4 regions of the Brevibacillus sp. NRS-1366 genome follow, and region 2 is predicted to be linked to each of the others. Evidence: riboswitches for the same ligand, from Rfam matches in the RefSeq annotation. Region 2 holds a riboswitch; each other region holds the start of a gene.

Region 1 (5,416 bases), on a different contig from region 2:
TTTCACTATGACAAGCAGCAGGAAAGCGCACTGATGCTGTCGACGGCATTCATGAACAGCGGGAATTACGGGACACCGATCATTCTTTTTGCTTATGGCGATGCGGGGTTTACGTATGCCGTACAGATCATGGTGCTTCATTCCATCATCATGGGCGTGTTCGGCGTTTATTTTGCCTCTAGAGGCGGCGGCGGGGTCGGTACGGCATTCAAGGCTATTTTCAAGCAGCCGTCCAACTATGCTGTCGTGCTTGCAGTTTTGCTCCAACAATGGAATGTGGTCATCCCGGATAGCTACTATCAGGCGATTGACCTCGTAGCACAGGCGGCAATCCCTGTCATTATGCTCATTCTCGGTATGCAGCTGGCGAATGTATCGGCGAGTACATTTGAGTGGCAGGGCCTTAGCGCAGCGAGTGTAATCCGATTAGTCGCTTCTCCTGTGCTGGCCTATTTGATTTGTTTGTTCTTCCCGATTGATCCACTTTTGCAAAAGGTTATCGTGATTTTGGCTGCGATGCCATCTGCCGCGACGACCGCGATTTACGCGATTCAGTTTAATATGCGGCCGCAATTTGTCTCCAGCAGTGTCTTGGTCACGACGGTAATCAGTGTCGGGACATTAACATTTTTGCTAAACCTTTTGCACTAGCTGGTAGGTCAGAAGGGAACATAAAACAGGGATCATCGGGGACCTAATTGCCAGCATAAGGCAGGATGTGGAAGGATTCATACGAATAGGACCAGTTATTACGGTAAACTGGCTCTGACCACATGAGAACGGTTCATATCACGAATTTTCAAAATTGTTGTTGTGCTAAGTAAATGATAAGCTTGTTGTATCGCCAAATAATTACATACCGGGCCTAGTTCCGTCTCAGGCGGAAACGGGGGAACCATTTTTGGGGTTAATTCTGTGCATACAGAAGGGATGCTACCTGCCATCCTACCCGTCAGCTAACCTCGTCGGCTAAAGCAGAATCTGCATACAAATTCTTTCCATCCGCTTATTTGCGTGCGAAAGACTGTAGCTCACTTTGGGCAATAGTCTGCATGGAATAAAGCTAATTTTCTTATACTTGTATGTTCGAGATTAGTCGACTCATTTGCTTGTGTCCGGAAATGGCCTTTCTGACGCAAGGGGTGTGTCGACTTTTTTCTGTTCATAAATAAAGAATGAAGAAGGAGTGTTGCGAATGATTTCCTTTCACAACGTGGAAAAGAGCATCGGGGATGTATCCATTATCAAAGGAATGGATCTTCAGATCGAGGCAGGAGAACTGTTTGTTCTAATCGGTCCCAGCGGTTGTGGAAAGACGACAACGATGAAGATGATTAATCGGCTGATTGAACCCTCTGCTGGAAGGATTGAGGTTAACGGGGCGGATATCTCCAAAGCCGATCCCGTGGAGCTGCGCCGCAATATTGGCTATGTGATCCAGCAGATTGGGTTATTTCCGCATATGACCATTGGGCAAAATGTAGCGTTGGTCCCAAAACTCAAAAAAATGGAGAAAGCTCAGTACGAAAAAAAGGTAGATGAGCTGCTGTACATGGTAGGGCTGGAGCCAAAGGTGTTCAAGGACCGCTATCCGGCGGAATTAAGCGGAGGGCAGCAGCAGCGGGTGGGTGTCATTCGGGCGATGGCTGCAGATCCTCCGATTATTTTGATGGATGAACCCTTCAGCGCACTTGACCCGATCAGCAGGGAACAATTGCAGGATGAGCTTGTCCGTTTGCAGCGAACAATCAAGAAAACGATCGTCTTCGTGACGCATGATATGGATGAGGCGATCAAGATTTCTGATCGAATCTGCATCATGAATAACGGCTCTGTCGCTCAGCTGGATACGCCCAACCGTTTGCTTCAGCGTCCTGCCAGTGATTTTGTAGCTGATTTTATCGGGGTCAAGAGGCTGCGAAAAGTCCAGGAGCTGCATGTGCAAGGTCCAAAAAATGCGCTCCCCCGGTGGAGTATTTCATAAAAGCGGGGTGTTGGAATGAGTGAATTCTTTCAATTTTTAATGGAGAGACATGAACAAATCTTGTCCTTGATTTGGGAGCATACCTACATTTCCTTGACTGCTGTTATTGCAGGTTTTTTAATCGCGGTTCCACTAGGCATCATACTGACACGGACAGAAAAGCTGAACAAATATGTGATCGGCTTTGTAAATATATTGCAGACCATTCCTAGTCTCGCGCTCCTGGGACTCATGATTCCGCTGCTCGGGATTGGTGTCTTGCCTGCGATTGTTGCCTTGTTCCTCTATTCTCTATTGCCTATGCTGCGCAACACGTTCACAGGCATTCGAGAGGTAGACCCGGCCTTAAAAGAAGCGGCGAGAGGAATGGGCATGACGAGCCTGCAAATCCTGTTTAAAGTCGAGTTGCCTCTTGCCATTTCGATTATTATGGGCGGATTTCGCACGGCAACTATCTTTACGATTAGCTGGGCTACACTTGCCGCTGTCATTGGAGGCGGGGGACTTGGCTATCTCGTTTTCACCGGTTTAGGAGTTGCAAATGATAGCATGCTTTTGACAGGAGCGTTGGCAACGGCTTTGCTCGCGACCATTGCTGATGTTATTACGCAGAAAATTCAGAAACTATGTACGCCCAGAGGCTTGAAGAGCAAGCGGGCAAACTGAGGGGGAAGCACACGAATGAGATATAGATGGATGAGTATCATGGTTATGGCTGTCCTATCAGCATTACTCGTAGCAGGATGCGGCGGAGGAGGTAACGTCGTCAAAATCGGGCATCAGGCTACTTCGGAGCAGACGATTATCGCACACATGCTGAAGCAGTTGATCGAGGCGAATTCGGATATAAAGACCGAGCTGGTCGGCGGCCTCGGTGGAACACCGGTAGTGCTCAAAGCCATGCAAAACAACGATATCCAGATTTCTGCCATTCGCTATGTCGGGACAGATATCACCAGCAGCTTGGGACTAAATGAGTTTAGCAAGGACCCGCAGGAAGCTTTTGATCTGGTGAAAAAAGGAGTTGCCGAAAAGTTTGACCAGATGTGGTTTCCGTCTTATGGATTTGATAATACCTACATCTTTACCGTTCGCAAGGATATAGCTGAGAAATACAACCTGAAAAAAATCTCCGATCTGGCCGCGCACGCAAAAGAGATGAATATGGCTTCCGATGCACCGTGGCTCGAGCGTACGAATGACGGATATCCCGCTTTCAAAAAAGAATATGGCTTTGCATTTGGCAAAACGACTCCGATGGATATCGGTTTGGTCTACAAGGCCGTCGATAAAGGCGATGTCGATATTGTCCTGGCTTATTCCACAGATTCACGCTTGAAAGAGTACAACCTGGTGACCCTGGAAGACGATAAGCACTTCTTCCCGCCTTATGGCGCTTCTCCAGTCGTTCGCAATGATACGTTAAAACAGTACCCTGAGCTGACCGAAGTCATTAACAAGCTGACTGGAAAAATAAATACGCAGACGATGACGGCCTTGAACTACCAAGCTGATATCGAAAAGCTGGATCCAGAAGAAATCGCCAAGAAGTTTCTGATAGAACAAGGTTTGATCAAGCCATAAAGGAGGTGGAGGCTTTGGAGTTGTTTGTTGGGACTATCGGCTATATGGCCAAGTACTGGACGCAAATTCTGGAGCTGACAGGAGAGCATCTCTACATGAGTGTCAGTGCGATTCTGATCGCGATTCTGATTGGAGTCCCGCTGGCTGTCTTTATGACACGTAATCGGACGGTTGCCGCGATCATCCAGACGAGCATCAATATCATTCAAACGATTCCGTCCTTGTCGCTCCTCTTGATTATCATGATCTTTCTCGGTCTTGGGTATAGCACGGCGATCGTGGCACTGGCGCTGTACGCGCTTTTGCCCATCATTCAAAATACGTATGCCGGTCTGGAAAATGTGGACAAGAACCTCGTTGAGGCAGGAACTGGGATGGGGATGACGCCACTGCAATTGTTAACCAAAGTGAAGCTCCCGCTTGCCCTGCCGATCATTTTGGCGGGAGTCAGAGTCGCTTCCGTCGTTTCGATAGGAGCCGCGACGATTGCCACTTTTGTTGGAGCAGGCGGACTGGGTGAGATGATCATGCGCGGAATCTCGACGACCGACGACCAGAAAATATTGGCAGGCGCGATTCCAGCTGCGATCCTGGTCATTCTCGTGGATATGCTGCTGGGTCTGATCGAAAAAAAGGCGGGCTACCGCATGCATACCGTTAAGACGCAAAAGTAAAAAACAACAGAAATAGCCTGGTCAATGAAACAACCCTTTGGCGAGGTGTGCACGAGGAGGGATCTCATGATCAAAAAGCTGGTTTGCTTGGGAGACAGTCTGACAGAAGGACTTGGTGTGAGTAAAGTGGCGGCGTGGCCTGCGTTGCTTCAAGCCCAGCTTCGTATCGAGGTGATAAACAAAGGTATTTCCGGGGATACGACTACGGGAATGCTGGGGCGATTTTACTCCGATGTGATTATGCAAAGCCCGTCTCACGTATTGATTATGGGCGGAGGCAACGACCTGTGGTGGGATGTGCCGATCAATGTGATGCTGGCCAATGTGTACGCCATGGTCAAGCAGGCGCTGCATCATCAGATTACGCCGATCATCGGGATTTCGAGTGCGGGCTTTAACCCTGCGAAAATGGATGCAAGCACCGTCTGGGAGCCGATCGGGGGCTATGAGAAGCTCTGTGAGGCAGGGCAGCATTACGCCAATCAGCTAAAACAAATGGCGCGCACTAATGCCTGGAGGGTTGTGAGTCTGCAGGACCTTTTCCTGCAAGGGGAAGGAACCGTGGATCACAGTTTCTACGAGGGTGGAGACGGTTTGCATCCCAATGAAAAAGGACACAAGAAGATTGCCCAGGCAATAGCAGAGAGCCTGATGAATCAAGCGATGGTGTCGTCCTGACGCGTGAACAGGATAGAAGAGGGTCTGATCACTAGTGGATCAGACCTTGTTTTCTGTGAAATCATCTACCATATTCATGCATAGCCTTTTCAGACCAAGGGTCGACTCCCGGATCCTGTCCTTCAGCCAATTGTTGAATCCGGGGCATGTAATGAGAATGAGAATGAGAATAAGGTTTCTGGTCGGCATTCAATAAAAATTTCTTTTGCAATCTTTTCATCGTGTATTTGTGTCATGAATTTCTCCTCTCTTCTTCTTCGGCTTCTTCTTTCAGGCGGAGCAGGCTGTCATCCCAAAAACAGTCGATATACTCCTTCAAATCGGCAAAACCTTCCCTCCTAAGTCGATAGTACCGTTTTGTTCCTTCTCTGCGAACGACAACAAGCCCGGATTCTTCCGGAACTTTGAGATGCTGCGATACAGCTGGAGCTGAAATGTCAAAATGTGAGGCAATGACGCTGGAGGTAAGCTCCCTCGACAGAGGTTTTTTATCCAC
Region 2 (5,416 bases):
GCCCCAGCAAAAAAGTCGATATACGCCTTTCCTTGGCGATCCCAGACCGTATGCCCGCTCGCTTTCGTGAAGACGACAGGAAAGCTGCGGCAATAACTCCTTACTTCTGATTCCATCTGGTCAAAAACAGATAAGGGTGATCTCGTCTCTACAATCGTTTTCATGAAAAACCTCCTTAGGAAATGGCAGGAATGGGACCGATTCGGTACGTCCATTCCTCCTCGTATGCTCCTCCCGGAAACAATCTGGTGGGAAAACACTCCGTTATTTCACAACCAGTGCCAAACTCGCGAGCAAGCTTGGTGAACATAGCACGAGAGGCGTTGTTTGCGGGAGAGACTGTAGCCTCCACATACTGTGCTCTTTTCAAAGGCTTCCGCTTGAGCAATGCGCGGATCATCTCTTTCGCGATTCCTTGGCCTCGCATATTTTCACTTACGCCAATCTGCCACACAAAGAGCGTGTCGGGCATATCTGGCGGATGAAAGCCGATGACAAAGCCGATCGCTTCTCCTTTTGCTTCAGCGATGATGCACGTGTCCGAAAAGTACTTGGCGAACAACAGATACGCGTAGGCTGAATTTAAGTCAAGGATCTTCGAGTCCCGAACCAGCCTCCACATATCTGCTCCATCTTCTTCCTTCGGCTTGCGCAGGACGAGACGTTCCCCACTGATCGTTTTCAATGATTTCACCTCCTTTCCCTAACCCGCGCGGAAGCGGCTCAAAAACGCCTGCAATCGCGGACTCTGCGGATGATAAAAAATTTGCTCTGGGGTACCTTGCTCGACAATCGTACCGCCGTCCGTAAAAATGACGCGATCCGCAACATCGCGGGCAAAATCCATTTCATGGGTGATGAGCAGCATCGCCATCTCACCCTCTCTGGCAATTTCCTTGATGACAGCAAGCACCTCTCCTACCAGCTCCGGATCAAGCGCGGACGTCACTTCGTCGAACAGCATCACTTTCGGGCGCATCACCAGTGCACGGGCAATCGCCACTCGCTGCTTCTGGCCACCTGACAACTGGGCAGGGTACGCATTCAATTTATCTTCCAGCCCTACCTTTGCCAAAATCGTCACCGCTCTCTTCGTTGCTTCCTCCTTGCTCAGGCCCAAGACATGAATTGGCGCCTCTGTGACATTTCGCAGGATGGTCATGTGCGGGAAGAGGTTGAAGTGCTGGAAAACCATCCCGATATTTCCACGAATGCTGTGAAGATGCTTCTCATCCGCCTTGACCAGCCTGCCACTTACTTCTTTGTGCCATAAAAGCTGACCATCCACCTCGACCGTCCCCTCAGTCGGCTCTTCCAGCGTCATCAATATGCGTGCAAGTGTCGTTTTCCCGGAACCGCTCGGACCAATGACGGCAATTTTTTCTCCAGGAAGAATATCCAGGTCGATTCCGCTTAAAATTTGCAGGTCGCCAAAGGATTTGCTCACGCTCCTGTAACGAACGACTGGAACAGTCTGCGTGCTTGCTTTCATGCTGATCACCTCCAACTATTGTTTGTTCCACGTCAGCTCCAGTTTTTTGATGAAAACGGAAGAGACGTAGCTAAGCAGCAAGAACAAAAGTCCTACCAGCGTGAATGCCTCCAAATAGCGGAACGATTCGGCACCGATAATCTTGGCAGCCGCCAGCATCTCTACCAAGGTAATGGCTGACAGAATGGGCGTTTCCTTGAACATAACAATCAGGTAGTTGCCAAGCACAGGTACCACAGGGCGGATCGCTTGCGGTAAAATGATGCGCAGCCACGTCTGGCCCCGGGAGAAGTTGAGTGCTCGCGCTGCTTCCCACTGTCCGCGGGGGACAGCATCAATACCGGATCGGTATACCTCTGACAGATAGCAGCTGTAATGAACTCCCAGGCCCAGAACACCAGACGTAAACGGACTAAGCGAAATACCTACTGCCGGAAGACCGTAAAAGAGAAAGTACAGCTGCACGAGGAGCGGTGTGCTGCGCACAAATTCGATGAACCCTGCTGCAGACCAAGAGAGAGCACGGTTCTTCGCTCTGCGCCCGAAGGCAAGCAGCAAGCCCCCTATCAAGGCCAGCAAAAAACCGGCGACCGTGGCTGCGATGGTGGTTTGAATGGCTTGCAGGATGGCAGGAAGAATACTCCATGTAAAAGACCAGCTCCACATTTTCCTTACACCCTCCCTGCACAAAAGCGTTTCTCAAGCCATCGCATCCCCAGTGTCATGGGATACGCCATGAGAAAGTACATGATCAAAATCAAGCAGAATATTTCAAATGTTCTGGACGAATCGGTTGTACGCAGAATCATCCCCTGGAACGTCAAGTCCGCTATTGTAATCAAAGAGATCAGGGATGTCCCCTTTAATAATTCAATCAACAGGTTACCGAATGCAGGTAACATCATGACAAAGGCTTGGGGCAAAATGACCAGCCTCATCCGTTGCCACGACGTCATATTCAAGGCAATCGAAGCTTCCGTCTGTCCTTTTGGAATCGACTGAATGGAGCTACGCACCACTTCTGATCCATAAGCACCGTAGTTGAGTCCTAGCGCGATCACTCCTGCAGCCAAAGGAGGAAGCTCAATTCCCAATAGGGGCAGTGCATAAAACAACCAAAATAACTGCACCAAAAGGGAGGTACCTCGAAACAGCTCCACGTAAACCGTACTCAACATACGAACACTGCGCAAACGACTGAGACGGCCAAACCCTGCCAGGAAGGAAACGAGCAAAGCGACGAGTACAGACATGACAGTCACCTGGAGAGTTGTACCAGCTCCTTTTGCTAAAAGCGGCAAAAGATTACTCATTGCTTCCCCTCCATTACGGCTGCGAAAGCTCACTTGCTGTCTTCTCACCCGGCAGCTCCTGCTCGGTAAAACCGAAAGGCTGCAAAATTTCCAACAGCTCCCCTGAGTCTTTCAGCTTTTGCAATTCTTCGTTGTAGGCTTTTACAAACGCCTCATCCTCTTTGCGGAAAGCCGCAGCCCCATAACCGCGTACGCTCTTCCCGTCAATTTCCGGCTGTACAAAATCCATCACTCTCTCCAGCTTGTCGTCTTTGGCACTCTCCAGCACGGACTGCAGAGATGGACCTGTCATCGTGATCGCGTCCGCTCTACCTGCCTGCAGAGCAGCAACGGCAGAAGGCTGATCTGGAACAAGCACCATCTGTTCCTTTTTGACACCCGATTTTTCCAGATATTCCATTTCGATGCCGCCGCTCATGACAGCTACTTTTGCCTGCGGATTGGTCGCAATGTCTTTATAGCTTTTCAGATTCAACGGATTGCCACTCTTGACGGCGATCGCCTCCCCGATGCTGTATTCTGGATTGGCAAAAGTAACCTCCTGCGCTCGTTTTGGGGTGATGTACATCCCGGCAGTGATCATATCAAAGCGCTTGGCCTTCAGTCCGGGGATAAGAGAGCCGAATTCGGTGAGCACCCCGTTCATCTCGTTGATTCCCATCCGCTTCAGGATCACTCGAGCTACCTCCACCGCTTCTCCTGTCAGTTTTCCATCTGGCGTCGCGTACGCATACGGCTTTTCATTGGCGAACCCTACCGTGACAAACCCTTGGCTCTTGGATCTTTCCAGAGTATTCTGACTCACCCGCGCAGCATCCTCGCCTGTGGCTGGCTGGGCTTCCTGTGTTCCCGACCCGCAGCCTCCCAGCAGCAGGGCGCACAACATGATCGCCATGCTCCCCCACCTCAGTACGTTCCTCTTTTTCATCTCCCTTGCTCCTCTCTTTTTTTAAGAATGGTAGAAAAAAAGTCGACACATCGCTTCCAGCTCCAGGAGGGCCTTCCCTGGCGGCTAAGCAAAATGCGTCGACTGCTTTCTCGTTAGTAGGCATGTCAAATAGAACGGGACATTCTCCATTCCCTTCAAAGAAATGGGTACCCGATACTTGCAACATGCGATGACATGCAACTGATGTATGATTACTCTGCTTTAGCCGACGAGGTTAGCTGACGGGTAGGATGGCAGTTTAGCACCCCTTCTGCATACACAGAATTAACCCCTAGTAGATGGTTCCCCCGCTTCCGCCATGAGCGGAACTAGGCCCTTATTCGGTTAGTGGTGGTATCTTGGTCTCCTCTCACGAATCATTATGGTTAACACGGGGTTTATACTAACATAGCCACTTTCACTTGCTCACCCTGTAAAATCCTTGGTTTTCGCCCCTCAGGACCGCTCAGATGCAGTTAACCGTAATTACCATTGCTATCCAAAAACATCCTTCCATATCCTACCTTGTCCATTCTGATTAAACATAATCAGGTGAATCATATGCAAAAAAATGGAGAGGCGAATATCTCGCCTCCCTACTTTTTCCTGCTTACTTCGCCGTCCTCTCTGATGCTTGCCTGGTAAGAAATCCGGTTCAATTTATCGACCATGCGCTTTCGGTTTTGTCTATCCATTGGAGCGGGCTGTCCGCTCGTTATTTTCACAGGGATGACGCGTGATTTTGTTTCACTCTCTGTGAACGTTAATTCGACCATCATCGCTTCTCTCCCTTTTGGATTGTAGGAGGTCGTGAAGACGAAGTTGCCTACGCTGTAGTAAATCGGCACGTTTCTATAAAATTCGACGCCCATTACAGAATGACTATGGGAGCCTACGATCGCGTCTACTCCGTTGTCGATCAGCTTGCGTGCCATCTCGCGGGCATACGGTTCAGGAAAATCTTTGTACTCTAAATTCCAGTGCATCACCGCTATCGTGATATCGGATTGTTCTACCGCTTTCCTTACATACGAAAGCATCGGTTCGTACGAGTAAGCGTGTGCCAATCCCGGCTTATTTTTGCCTGCAAACCATTGGCGGTTGGGGAGTACATGGCTGAGGCCAATGACAGCTACGCGTTTCCCCATGATCGTTTGAATATAAGGCGCAAATGCTTCTTCTTCGTTTTTGCCCGCTCCGACATACCCGATCTTCTCCTGATCTAAATGGTGCATCGTATCGAACAAGGCTTCCATGCCATAGTCGAGACTGTGGTTGTTCGCGAGGTTTACGACATCAAATCCCGCATGTACCAGTCCTTTCAATGTTTCTGGCTTGGATCTGTACGTAAACTCCTTTTTCTCAGGCTTTCCTCTCGTACTGACGGACGTCTCTAGGTTGCCAATCGTCAGGTCCGCTCGCTTGAGAAAGTCTGCTGTTTTTTGGAACGGATAATCTACGCCGTTTCGACTGATCTGCCCCCCTACGCTTTTGTCCATGATGATATCCCCTACAAACGCCACTTTAATTGACTCCCCCGTATCTACGTTCTCCTCTTCTGCGCTGCCGCTGTTTGCCCGGACCATAGCCGGACTTGCGCTTATTGTGGCCAAAAGAATGCTGACTGCCAGTAGGGAAACTACCTTGTTTACACGTCCGATCTCCCATACACCTCCCTCGTCC
Region 3 (5,416 bases), on a different contig from region 2:
ACGAGACGAAGAAGCTTGCTCTCCATCTGCATAAGGCAGACTTGTACCTCGAAAACAACAAGTATGAGAAATGAAGACGGTAAGCGGCCCAGAACACGCCAAAGATCGGGGGGGAGCTGGGCTTCGTTACGGGATCAGGTGATCGGATGCGTCTTTTTGGTTGGAGTCGCTCTCTCCTTGTGGAGCCCTACGAACACATACAGTTGGATGTGGCAGGAGGCCAAAGATTCCGGTCACGAATTTATCGTCGGTCTACTTGACATTTCAAAGAGCAGCTTTGGAAGTGAGTGGCAGGTTGTGCAAGGCGGTAACCGGGTGATTGACTTGTCTCGTATGATTCCGGGCGATTCTCGTCAGATAAGAGCGACACTCTCCAATGGGGCGAGTGATCTGGATTTTTTCTATAAAGTTGTGGCTCGAGTCAAGGATTCCACAAAGCCAGGGGCTGCGCAAAAGCTGGAAGAAGTCTTGCGCATACGTATAGAGGAAGGTAAGGACAAAATCTACGATGGCCTAGTGCGCGAGCTGCATCAGGAGCAGCCGGGTCTTGTTCATGTCAACGGGACTGACAACGTTTTCCATGAGGAGGAGACAGATAAAGTGTTTTGGATCACGGTATATCTCCCTGAGGAAGGCGTCGATCACACCTTTCAGTCCCTCGGTGGGGAGCTAGAGCTGCGCTTTTTAGCGAAGCAAGCGACGGAGGATGCGATCTATGCGGAGTAAGGGGGGATGGACTTGAAAAGACTGGCGATCGGATTGATAGCGGTCACCCTTGGGCTGAATATCGTTCCTTTGAATGGAACACTCTCTTTTCTAACAAGTGAAAAAAAACAGGTATCTGCTGTTTCTACTGGTACGAATGAAGATGTCTTTGTAACGGAGACGGAACAGATTGTTTTGAAAACAAAGGTAGCTAAACGAGTAAAGGTGAAGCGTACCAAAAACGCTGATGGAAGTTCTTCCGAGACGACGGAGAGTAGGACTTCCATAGAAGAAGGCGTCCAACGAATTTCTTTTGTTCCGCAGCGTGATCATCTGAATTTGGGCGTGGAGAATATAACCGTTACAGGGTTGTCCGAGGGAGAAATAACGATTGAGCAGGTCGAAAAGATGGAGGCGGAGAAAGGGATTGTCTTTCGGATTGCTCACAATCGGCAGATGGTAGATAGAAAAACCAAGACAGAAAAAGGCGAGCTTCATGTTACGGCACTTGGAGGTTTTTATTCGTTTACCATTCCGATAATTGTTCGTACAACCTATAGCAGTTCAACGGACATAAGTGAAGAAGGTCCGTCCGGTCAATCACCGCAGCCAGACGGTACGCCAGAACCTTCTGCACCCACTGAACCTTCTGCACCGCCGCCTGCAGACACAGATCACCAAGCAGGCTCATCAGGGGATGCAGTCGAAAGGGAACCTGTAGTGCAGGAGGAATCAGAAGAGCAATCCTCCTCTCAGGACGCGACAGAGACGACGACGTCCACAGATGGAAAAGTGGATGCAAAGGCAGGAGAAGAAGCGCCGACTTCTGTGGAAACACAGGATTAACGATCCTACATAAGAGATCCCAAGCTTACCCAGTGAGAGTAGGGTTGCGGGGGTCCTTTTTTTGTTAACGCAAACTCATACTTCAGTATGAGGGCTTTCCCACCTGGTGGAGGAAGTTAGCGTCATACAAAATTCGTACAATAAAATCATGGAATAGAACAAGAAAGCGAGGAATGAATAAGTGAACATGCTAAAAAAAGGTCTATCGCTATTAACTACCCTTTTTCTCGTTCTTGTCATTGCTCTTACGGCCTTTCTTTTCATTGGAAAAATGAATGGTGGAAAAACAACTTTGTTTGGAAATGAGATCATGGTCGTATTAAGCGGCTCGATGGCTCCAACCTTTAATACGGGAAGTATCGTGGCGGTGAAACCAATGAAATTTGAGGAGGTCAAGAAGGGAGACATTGTCACGTTTAAAAATGAAGACAACTTGACTGTAACGCATCGGGTAATGGAGATCAATAACGGCAAGCTGATCACAAAAGGGGATGCCAATAACGGAAATGACTCCATTCCAGTAACAGCAGACCGGTTAATCGGGCAAGTCCAGTACTCGGTACCCTTCATCGGATACCTGATTGACTTCATCCAATCTAAAGTAGGAATGCTTGTCTTCCTTGGTATTCCTGGTATTTACTTAATCGTAAGTCAAATCTGGAAGTTATTTAAGCTGATGAAGGAAGCGGAAGCGCCAGCAAACTGACTAGCAAACGGAAATCTCGGTCCTTGTGATCGGGATTTTTTTACTAGAGATAAGTCTCATACTCAAGTATGAGGTAGGATAGCAGGTTGTTGTAGAGAGAGTTCATCCCTATCATCTTCCTTTTTCACCCTGATGCAGGAAGTTGGAATGGTTCGAAATCAGTAAGATAAGAAGTGTAAGGCACATCAAAAACGGTGCCAAGAACGAAAATAAAAACGATGCAGGAGGAATGGAATCATGAATTTGAAAAAACAATTTGCGTTAACACTGGCTTCTGTGGGCTTGGGTGCAGCACTGATCGGCGGAGGTACATTTGCATACTTCAGTGACCAGGAAGAAGCTAACAATACCTTCGCAGCGGGTACGCTAGATTTGGCTGTTAATCCAGAAGTAGTCTTTGACGTAGCGAACATGAAGCCAGGTGACTGGGCAGACAGATGGTACAATATTACAAATAGTGGTTCGCTCGATATTAAAAATGTGTATTTGACAACTAGTTATGGTGTGACTGACGCAAATAATAACAATGGAAACGAAGATTTAGGGAAGCACATGGTGGTAGAGCTCATGGATAACTTTGAGCAGGGCAAGCGTGTTATCCTGCGGGAAACTATCTATGACCTAAGTCAGAAACAGGGAACGGATCGTCCTGATCTACTCAAAGCTTACAATGAAGCAACGGGTCAATCACTGGCTAGTGATGAAGTGAACAATATCGCTGTTCGAATTATTTTTGTAGATAACGGAGAAGATCAAAATATTTTCCAAGGCGATGGTTTGCAAATGAAATGGACGTTTGACGCTACCCAAACAGCAGGTGAACATATCAATCAATAAGGCGTATATGACGAAGGTGAGGTTCTCTCACCTTCGTTTTACTAATAAAGGGAGATGACCTATGAAAAACTGGAGAAAACAACTGATGCTTTCCTTTCGTTGCAATGGGATTCGGAAGCATTCTTGTTAGTGGAGCCACTTTTCTTTATCTCAGTGACAAAGAAGTTGTCAATAATACATTTGCCACGGGGACACAGGGCTTGACGTTAGGGAGTACGGTTCATTTGGATATAAAGGACGTAAAGCCTGGCGATGATATCATTCATTATTTTACCATTACGAACAGCGGGTCATTGGATATGGCAAAAGTACTGTTACATACCAATTATACAGTCCTCGATTCCATGGGGAACAATGGTACAGAAGATTTTGGCGAGCACTTATTTATGGAATTTTTAACTCCCGACGGTCAGATTATTTTGCAAAATCAATCCCTGGCAGATCTTAAAAAAAGGACGGACAGCGGGGAGTCGCCAGACATTTCGGGATTTAATACGAATCGGATGAATTTGCGGGTGGGAGAAGCAAAGATTATCGCAATGAGGTTTCACTTTAACGATAATGATCAAGATCAAAACATTTTTCAAGGGGATCAGATTACACTCCATTGGAATCTGGAAGCGGTACAGGGAATTGGAAACGTTCATCAATAAAGAGAGCACGTAACTCATTAAGTGAGATACGTGCTTTCTTATTGGTTGAGGAGGGCTAGTTGATCGTTGAAAGCTGGAGTGCTTAATTAGGAGTTACCAATATTTTCTCATTTACCCCTATAAAAAAGATGTGGTAATTTTTTGGGAGCCAAAACTTCTCACAAAGGGAGTGCGGGGGACGATTTTCTTCGCAAGATCATTAGATCTGCGATTGGGGTGAAACGCGTATGCGTAGGGTTGACTCCTCAACCCGAACCCGACAACTAACCTCGCAGGCAGTTGAAAGGAGAAAAAATGAAAAAGCGGTTCAAGGCAAAATCTTTTGTAATGATGGCGTTAGGCTTGTGCTTGGCAGCGATCTCTACACCAGCATTCGCTGCTTCCTACCAGATTAAGAAAGACGACACATTTTACCTGATTTCCAAACGGTTCAACGTGCCATTGGAATCGGTCCAGAAGGCAAATCCTGGGGTGGACCCACAGAATCTGCGACTGGGGCAGAACATCCAGGTGCCCGTAGCCAATCATGTAAAAACAACAGCTGGTCAACCTCGCTCTTATAGCAAAATGATTAAAGCTGTGGCAACCGCCTATACTGGTTCAGCGGAGGAAAACGGCGGATGGGCTGGGGTGGATTACTTCGGAAATCCACTCAAAGTAGGTACGATCGCAGTCGACCCGGCCGTGATTCCACTTGGCTCCACCGTATACATCACCGGGTACAAGCATGGCTCCCTTCCTGCAAAAGGCATGATCGCCAAAGCAACCGACATCGGCGGAGCAATTAAAAATGCTCGGGTGGACATTTATGTGCCTGGTAGTGACGCTAGCGACTTTGGAACGCAAAATGTTCAGGTTTATGTGCTGAAGTAATCGAAAGGATTACTGCATACATACGGACGAATGTATGTAAGGAAAAAAGCTCGATTTTAAAAGAACTGAGACTGCCGTAATCTACGGCAGTCCCAGTTCTTTTTTTATCGGTGCACAGGCGTTCTTATGAGATCACAGAGGACACTACAGCCTTCTTCAATGCCTGCTCCAAATCGCCAATAATATCATCAATCGCCTCTGTCCCAATCGACAGCCTGATCAACCCCGGAGTCACACCTGCCGCTGCCTGCTCTTCTTCATTCATCTGCTGGTGCGTAGTACTCGCAGGATGGATGACCAGCGACTTGGAATCGCCTACGTTTGCCAGATGGGAGAACAGCTTCACGGATTCGATCAAGGCCTTGCCTTCCTTCACGCCGCCGCGAATGCCAAAGGTAAGAATGGCGCCTGCACCTTTTGGCAAATATTTCCCCGCCAGTGCATGGTTAGCGTCTCCCTCGAGGCCAGGATAGCTGACCCATTCAACTGCTGGATGACTCGCAAGGTATTGTGCAACTGCCAGCGCGTTCTGGCTATGGCGCTCCATACGCAGGTGCAGCGTTTCGAGCCCTTGCAGGAACAAGAAGGAGTTGATCGGTGCTACTGCAGCTCCGATATCGCGTTGGAGCTGGACGCGCGCTTTAATGATATAAGCCAGAGGGCCGACTGCCTCTGTATAAACGACGCCATGATAGCTCGGGTCTGGAGTCGTCAAGCCAGGGAATTTTCCATTGTTCCAGTCGAATTTACCGGAGTCTACGATGATGCCGCCAATCGCTGTTCCGTGTCCACCGAT
Region 4 (5,416 bases), on a different contig from region 2:
GGATGCAGATTGCACAGATTAGCGAACAGCGACTCCTGCATCGAATCTTCGAAGAATAAGCCAAAGTAGGCATCATCTGTCACGACTACGAGGTTGATACCTGCTTCTGCACCTTCTTTGAGTGCAGCTACGATTTGGCGACCTTCTTCTGCTCCAGGTGTATAGCCTGTTGGGTTATTTGGAAAGTTGAGAACAACGATTGCTTTTCCTTTTTCCCTTTGGGCAAGAATGGCTTCTTTCAATCCAGCAGCATTGAACTTCATCTCATCGTTATACAATGGATAGTTTACGATTTCAGCTCCACGTCGGATGGAAAAAGTGAGTTCATAGTTTTCCCAGTTTTTATCGGGAATAATCACGCTGTCGCCATTGTCAGCAAACAGGTCAGCAACTACGCTCAAGCCGTGAGTCAAAGCATTGGTCACGATAGGGTTGCTGAATGATTGAGTAGCCAGGGAAGGCTGTTCCTCAATCATCTTTTTACGCCAGGCAGCACGCAGCTCAGGCTTTCCAGCAGGGGGAGCATACTCATACAAATCTTTGGGTTGGAAAGCAGACAGGTTATCCTGAATAACCTTCAGATGCATGGGCTGCCCGTTTTCAAGAGCAATCCCGATCGTTGCGTTGTATTTTTTTGCCTTTGCTTTGGCCTCCGCCGATTGGCTGAGAATGCCCTCTTTTGGGAAGTAAATCTTTTTTCCGATATTGGACAGCATGTCAAAAACGTGTGGATTTTCCCGCTGAATTGTCTCGTTCAGCTGTGAAGCTAGTGAATGCATGGTAGCCTCCCTCTTCATTTAGAACATCTGTATGTTTACCAATAAAGATAGCGTATCTACGTGCATTTGTCACCCTCGCGTGGGATGATTTTTCGGATTTTTGAACGGATTTCCTTTGACAATCGTGTTGTGGCTTTGCTACTTTGAAAGCGACGATGCACAATACTCGGGAGGGAAGAGTAATGGCAGAACGAATAATTGTCCGCTTGGGTGATCCGGTATTGCGTGAAGTATCGAAGAATGTCCCCGCCATAACTGCACATACGGAAAAGATTTTAGAGGATATGGCGCAAACGATTTATGCGGATAAAGGTCGGGCTGGATTGTCAGCCATTCAGATTGGCATTCCCAAACGATTGATTGTGATGGATTGTGGAAGCGGCCTGATCGAGCTGATCAATCCACAGATCGTGGAAAAGTCAGGAGAACAGGTGGGTCCCGAAGCGTGCCTTTCCATTCCAGGTGTAGTAGGTATGGTGAGGCGGGCAGCGTATGTAAAGGTGGAAACGTTAAACCGCATGGGGGAAACTGTCACCATCGAGGCTGATGATTTACTAGCACGCTGCATTCAGCACGAGCTAGATCATTTAGAGGGCATTTTATTTATTGATTATGTTGATGAGCTTTATTCAGCAAAATCGGGGAAAAAACTGAAACCGCAAGACGCGAATCCAATTCTGCTACATCGCAGGAGAGTAGTTCGCTAGGCGGGCTTGCATCGGGGTGAAATAGATGAAAAGATGGAACATTGTGATTACTGGTTTTGGGACTGTAGGTAGGCAAGTTGCACGTCTCATCGAACAACGACAAAATGATTATCGGGAAAAGTATCAGGCAGACGTCAGACTCGTAGGTTTTACTCGGTCGACCTCTGGTTGTTATCATCCTGAAGGATTGGTGGAAGATCAATGGCAAGCATTTTGTCAGAAAAAGCAAGAAAAGGACATATGGTTTGATGGCCCAGCCTTTCTTGCCTCATGTGAAGCCGATGTTCTGATTGAAGCAGGTCCTACTGACATACAGACAGGGGGACCAGGACTTCTCTACATACAGCAGGCTTTGGAAAAAAGAATGCATGCCATTACGATATCCAAAGGAGCATTGGTCGTTGATTATGCAGGCTTATCTGCACTTGCTAAAAAACAGGGTGTGTCACTCAAAATCAGTGGAGCTACGGCTGCTGCCCTACCTACCATTGATTTAATAAACTACAACCTGGCAGGGTGCGAAATAAAAGCGGTCGAGGGTATTTTTACAGGCACAACGAATTTTGTTCTAACCAGCATGATAGAGCAAGGGATTTCCCAAGAAGAAGCTATAAAAATGGCGCAGCAAATGGGGATTGCCGAGCCCGATCCTTCCTATGATATAGATGGTTGGGATACGGCATGCAAAGTGACCATTCTCGCTAATGCAGCGTTTGGGGCCCAATTGCAATTGACAGATATCCCGAGGATGAGCGTCAAAGATGTGACTTTGGAACAAATAAGTACGTGGAAAAAAGAAGGCAAGATTCCGAAACTGATTGGAAGCATTCGCAAGATTGGCGATGAAATCGTTGCATCGGTCATCTTGCAAGCAGTAGGTTCCTCCCATCCTTTTGCAAATGTCAAGGGATCGACCAAAGCCATCCGCGTCGAAACAGATGTAATGGGAGATTTATTGGTTATTGGAGGAAAATCAGACCCGGTTGCAGCCGCAGCCGCTGCACTCAAAGACTTTGAGCATATTATTTGCAAATAAGGCTTCATTCATGAGCGTTTCGGATCAGCTTCCATCGTTTTTCGTGGATGTGTGTTTTGCTTTCGCCCATACTAAAAAGGCAACAAAGGTTAAAACGAGTGCGAGGAGGCCGAACGGAATGAATAAGCATTCTGATTTCAACGCTGAGATGCAGCAGGTATCTGCTTACCCTACCAAACAAGAAGTGGGTCAGGAAGAGGTAGCACTCCTGGATGAACAGGATGATTGCTGCACACCGCAGTCAAGCTGCTGCACTCCACAGAAAAATGAGGCTTCCAAAGCACAACAAAAGTAATGGAAACAAAAAGAAAGCCGGGCTCTCTATGATAGAGAAGCTCGGCTTTCGTCATTTTTGTTTTACCCGATAAACTCTTGTACCCAGTAGCCGTTTGTGATACCGACTCCGATTTTTGTGAATGCAGGATTCATAATGTTTTGGCGGTGGCCTTCACTATTCATCCACTGGTTCATAACTTCTTCTGGGCTGCGTTGGCCCATTGCGATGTTTTCACCTGCAGTCATAAAGGAGATTCCAAACTGCTTCATCATGTCAAACGGAGAACCGTAGGTAGGGCTCGTATGGTCAAAATAGTTATTGTTCGACATATCGGCAGCTTTGGCAAGTGCTACTTTGGACAATGCAGCGTCCATTTGAACTGGCTTGAGACCCGCTTTTGCACGTTCTTGATTCACCAGATCCGCTACTTGTTTAGCAAAATCAGATGCTTTTGCCTGAGTGTTTTGCTCAGCAGGTGCCGGTGCTGGTTGCGCCTGGTTATTTACAGGTGCTTGTGCCTTAGTGGGTGCTTGTTGAACAGGTGCTTGTTGAACAGGCGCTTGTTGAACAGGTTGGGCAAAAGCTTGCTTCGGTGCGAACTGTACGCAATTAATCGGATTCAATTGCTGTTTTTGTTGACCAGCAAATTGCGAAAACAGCGGCATAGAAGCTTGATATGGTTGTTTTTGCATTTGCATCTGCTGCATAAAAGGAATCATTTGATATTGAAAGTTCGATTGAACCGGGCAATTCGTAGAAGCAGCAGAAGCAGAGGTGGAAAAGCCTGTTAGGGCCAAGCCCAATCCTAGAGTCATGGCCATAGTAATGGTACCAATGCGTTTCATCTTCACATCGTCTCCTTTTTTTGGCCTACGAGGTTAGTTGTCGGATTCGGATTGAGGAAACAACCCGTCGCCAATGGCGATTCACCCCATGCGGATGTATCCGCAAAAAAAGTCCCCCGCACTTCCATGCGACTGGAAGTTTCGGCGTTTTATTTGGCATGACCCAGAATATCAGACTATCCCACCCGAAATAAAGGAGTAATATTTGGTAGCTCGTTATACTTTGCTGCTGCTATCTTCGTTCCAGGCAGTGACTCCGCCCAGTAGCGCCGTGGCTTTATACCCTTTTTCCCGTAGCAGAGCGGCAGCCTTTTGTGCTTTGTTTCCAGTTGTGCAAATCGTTACAATCTGCACATTTTCCAATTGTCTTGCAGTTTCCTCATCAAATAGATAGTCCTGTTCCTTCATAGAAAGATAGGGGACATTCTTAGTAGGCGCTTTTTCACTGTGAATACTGCCCATCAGGAACTTGTCGTTGTCACGAACATCTAGTAAAATTAGGGGAAAGTCGTTGTCTAACATCTGTTTTAATGCTTTACAATTGAGCGTTTCGGTCATCAATTTTAATCCCTCCTACACCTATTGTACCAGACGTACGATAGCTTCCGGAGGGTAGACAGATATTGATTTAATTGGACAACCATGGTAGAATAAAGTTGCTACTTGAAAAAATCGAGCCCTAAATTCATCGAGGTGTATGCTCATGGATTACGTTTTTGAATCCCCGATTCACACTGGCGCGGTCATCGGAGCCGCAAGGATGGAAGAGAGGAAGGGCTTTCGTTGTTTTAGGTTTTCAAAAAGCTATAACATTGCAGTTCCGTCTTACGACAATCGCATATTATGGGAGTAGGTATTTTTCACATATTATGAAGGAATATCGCTTCACCACTAAGGGGTATTTCTTCATGATATGTGAGCTTTATTTGCTTCGGTAAATATGACTAGCATATTCAAATTGACTTTTTGGAGGTTTTTTTAAATGCAAACGAACGGAACAGTAAAATGGTTTAACGCAGAAAAAGGTTTCGGTTTCATTCAAGTAGAAGGTGGAGACGATGTATTCGTACACTTCAGCGCAATCCAAGGCGACGGTTTCAAAACTTTGGATGAAGGTCAACGCGTTCAATTCAACATCGTTCAAGGCAACCGTGGCCCACAAGCTGAGAACGTAGTAAAACTGTAAGTCTCCTTTTAAAAAAAACTGTTCGTTAACGGGCAGTTTTTTTACTTATAACAAATAAATGCTTACCAAAACCAACCAAGGCTTTGTTTGACAAAGCTTTAGTTGGTTTTTTCTTTTTATTGATGGTGACTTAGTTAAAATGGATTGTTTACATAAGGCCCTTTGGTTGCGATCAGAAGTAAGTTGCTGGCCATGTATTTGGGTGAATAGTTCATGTCGTTTTCCAGCCACCAGATCAATACACCCAAAAAAGCTGATGTGGTATAGCGGATGACTATTTCTTTGGGGACGGTCAGCTGATGATCGTTTGCTAATACGTTAGACAATCCATTTTGAACAAATTCACTCAAGATGTCCTGTAACTTCGTAATAAAGTGGGGAAAAGTGGTCATTATTACCGGAGCAGCGATGGGACAAGGAGCTGCTGAGGCAAAAATGTTTGCGCAGGAAGGCGCGAGTGTGGTAGCCACTGATATGCAAGAAACAAAGCTGCAAGAGGTTGTTTCGGAAATTACGAATGCTGGCGGCAAGGCTATAACTGTCAAACATGATGTTGCTTCTGAAACGGACTGGCAAAATGTTGTTA

Evidence for each region. Region 2 has a riboswitch for cyclic di-AMP ahead of ehuB (ectoine/hydroxyectoine ABC transporter substrate-binding protein EhuB). Riboswitches for the same ligand answer to the same signal wherever they lie in the genome.
Region 1: linked by a shared signal. The riboswitch ahead of ACIFQN_RS24835 (ABC transporter ATP-binding protein) and the one ahead of ehuB (ectoine/hydroxyectoine ABC transporter substrate-binding protein EhuB) in region 2 are both predicted to bind cyclic di-AMP.
Region 3: linked by a shared signal. The riboswitch ahead of ACIFQN_RS14185 (3D domain-containing protein) and the one ahead of ehuB (ectoine/hydroxyectoine ABC transporter substrate-binding protein EhuB) in region 2 are both predicted to bind cyclic di-AMP.
Region 4: linked by a shared signal. The riboswitch ahead of ACIFQN_RS17120 (CAP domain-containing protein) and the one ahead of ehuB (ectoine/hydroxyectoine ABC transporter substrate-binding protein EhuB) in region 2 are both predicted to bind cyclic di-AMP.

The regions. Positions count from the first base shown of each region.
Region 1 is NZ_JBITPN010000036.1:101,041-106,456, forward strand. It holds gene ACIFQN_RS24830 (AEC family transporter) at 1-651, shown strand, start outside; cyclic di-AMP (ydaO/yuaA leader) riboswitch at 853-985, shown strand; partial or broken gene ACIFQN_RS24835 (ABC transporter ATP-binding protein) at 1,196-1,921, shown strand; gene ACIFQN_RS24840 (ABC transporter permease) at 2,000-2,650, shown strand; gene ACIFQN_RS24845 (osmoprotectant ABC transporter substrate-binding protein) at 2,666-3,568, shown strand; gene ACIFQN_RS24850 (ABC transporter permease) at 3,583-4,242, shown strand; gene ACIFQN_RS24855 (GDSL-type esterase/lipase family protein) at 4,309-4,920, shown strand; gene ACIFQN_RS24860 (ArsR/SmtB family transcription factor) at 5,153-5,416, opposite strand.
Region 2 is NZ_JBITPN010000059.1:33,252-38,667, reverse strand. It holds gene ectB (diaminobutyrate--2-oxoglutarate transaminase) at 1-164, opposite strand, end outside; gene ectA (diaminobutyrate acetyltransferase) at 176-685, opposite strand; gene ehuA (ectoine/hydroxyectoine ABC transporter ATP-binding protein EhuA) at 704-1,492, opposite strand; gene ehuD (ectoine/hydroxyectoine ABC transporter permease subunit EhuD) at 1,508-2,158, opposite strand; gene ehuC (ectoine/hydroxyectoine ABC transporter permease subunit EhuC) at 2,164-2,805, opposite strand; gene ehuB (ectoine/hydroxyectoine ABC transporter substrate-binding protein EhuB) at 2,819-3,700, opposite strand; cyclic di-AMP (ydaO/yuaA leader) riboswitch at 3,944-4,079, opposite strand; gene ACIFQN_RS32315 (CapA family protein) at 4,330-5,319, opposite strand.
Region 3 is NZ_JBITPN010000020.1:107,518-112,933, forward strand. It holds gene ACIFQN_RS14155 (right-handed parallel beta-helix repeat-containing protein) at 1-74, shown strand, start outside; gene ACIFQN_RS14160 (hypothetical protein) at 178-726, shown strand; gene ACIFQN_RS14165 (hypothetical protein) at 739-1,551, shown strand; gene ACIFQN_RS14170 (signal peptidase I) at 1,739-2,257, shown strand; gene ACIFQN_RS14175 (TasA family protein) at 2,495-3,094, shown strand; gene ACIFQN_RS14180 (TasA family protein) at 3,199-3,747, shown strand; cyclic di-AMP (ydaO/yuaA leader) riboswitch at 3,884-4,040, shown strand; gene ACIFQN_RS14185 (3D domain-containing protein) at 4,042-4,620, shown strand; gene ACIFQN_RS14190 (homocysteine synthase) at 4,745-5,416, opposite strand, start outside.
Region 4 is NZ_JBITPN010000022.1:106,674-112,089, reverse strand. It holds gene ACIFQN_RS17140 (aminotransferase class I/II-fold pyridoxal phosphate-dependent enzyme) at 1-779, opposite strand, end outside; gene def (peptide deformylase) at 962-1,486, shown strand; gene ACIFQN_RS17130 (homoserine dehydrogenase) at 1,512-2,522, shown strand; gene ACIFQN_RS17125 (hypothetical protein) at 2,641-2,817, shown strand; gene ACIFQN_RS17120 (CAP domain-containing protein) at 2,880-3,644, opposite strand; cyclic di-AMP (ydaO/yuaA leader) riboswitch at 3,652-3,801, opposite strand; gene ACIFQN_RS17115 (rhodanese-like domain-containing protein) at 3,861-4,202, opposite strand; gene ACIFQN_RS17110 (cold-shock protein) at 4,627-4,830, shown strand; gene ACIFQN_RS17105 (TetR-like C-terminal domain-containing protein) at 4,965-5,180, opposite strand; gene ACIFQN_RS17100 (SDR family NAD(P)-dependent oxidoreductase) at 5,182-5,416, shown strand, end outside.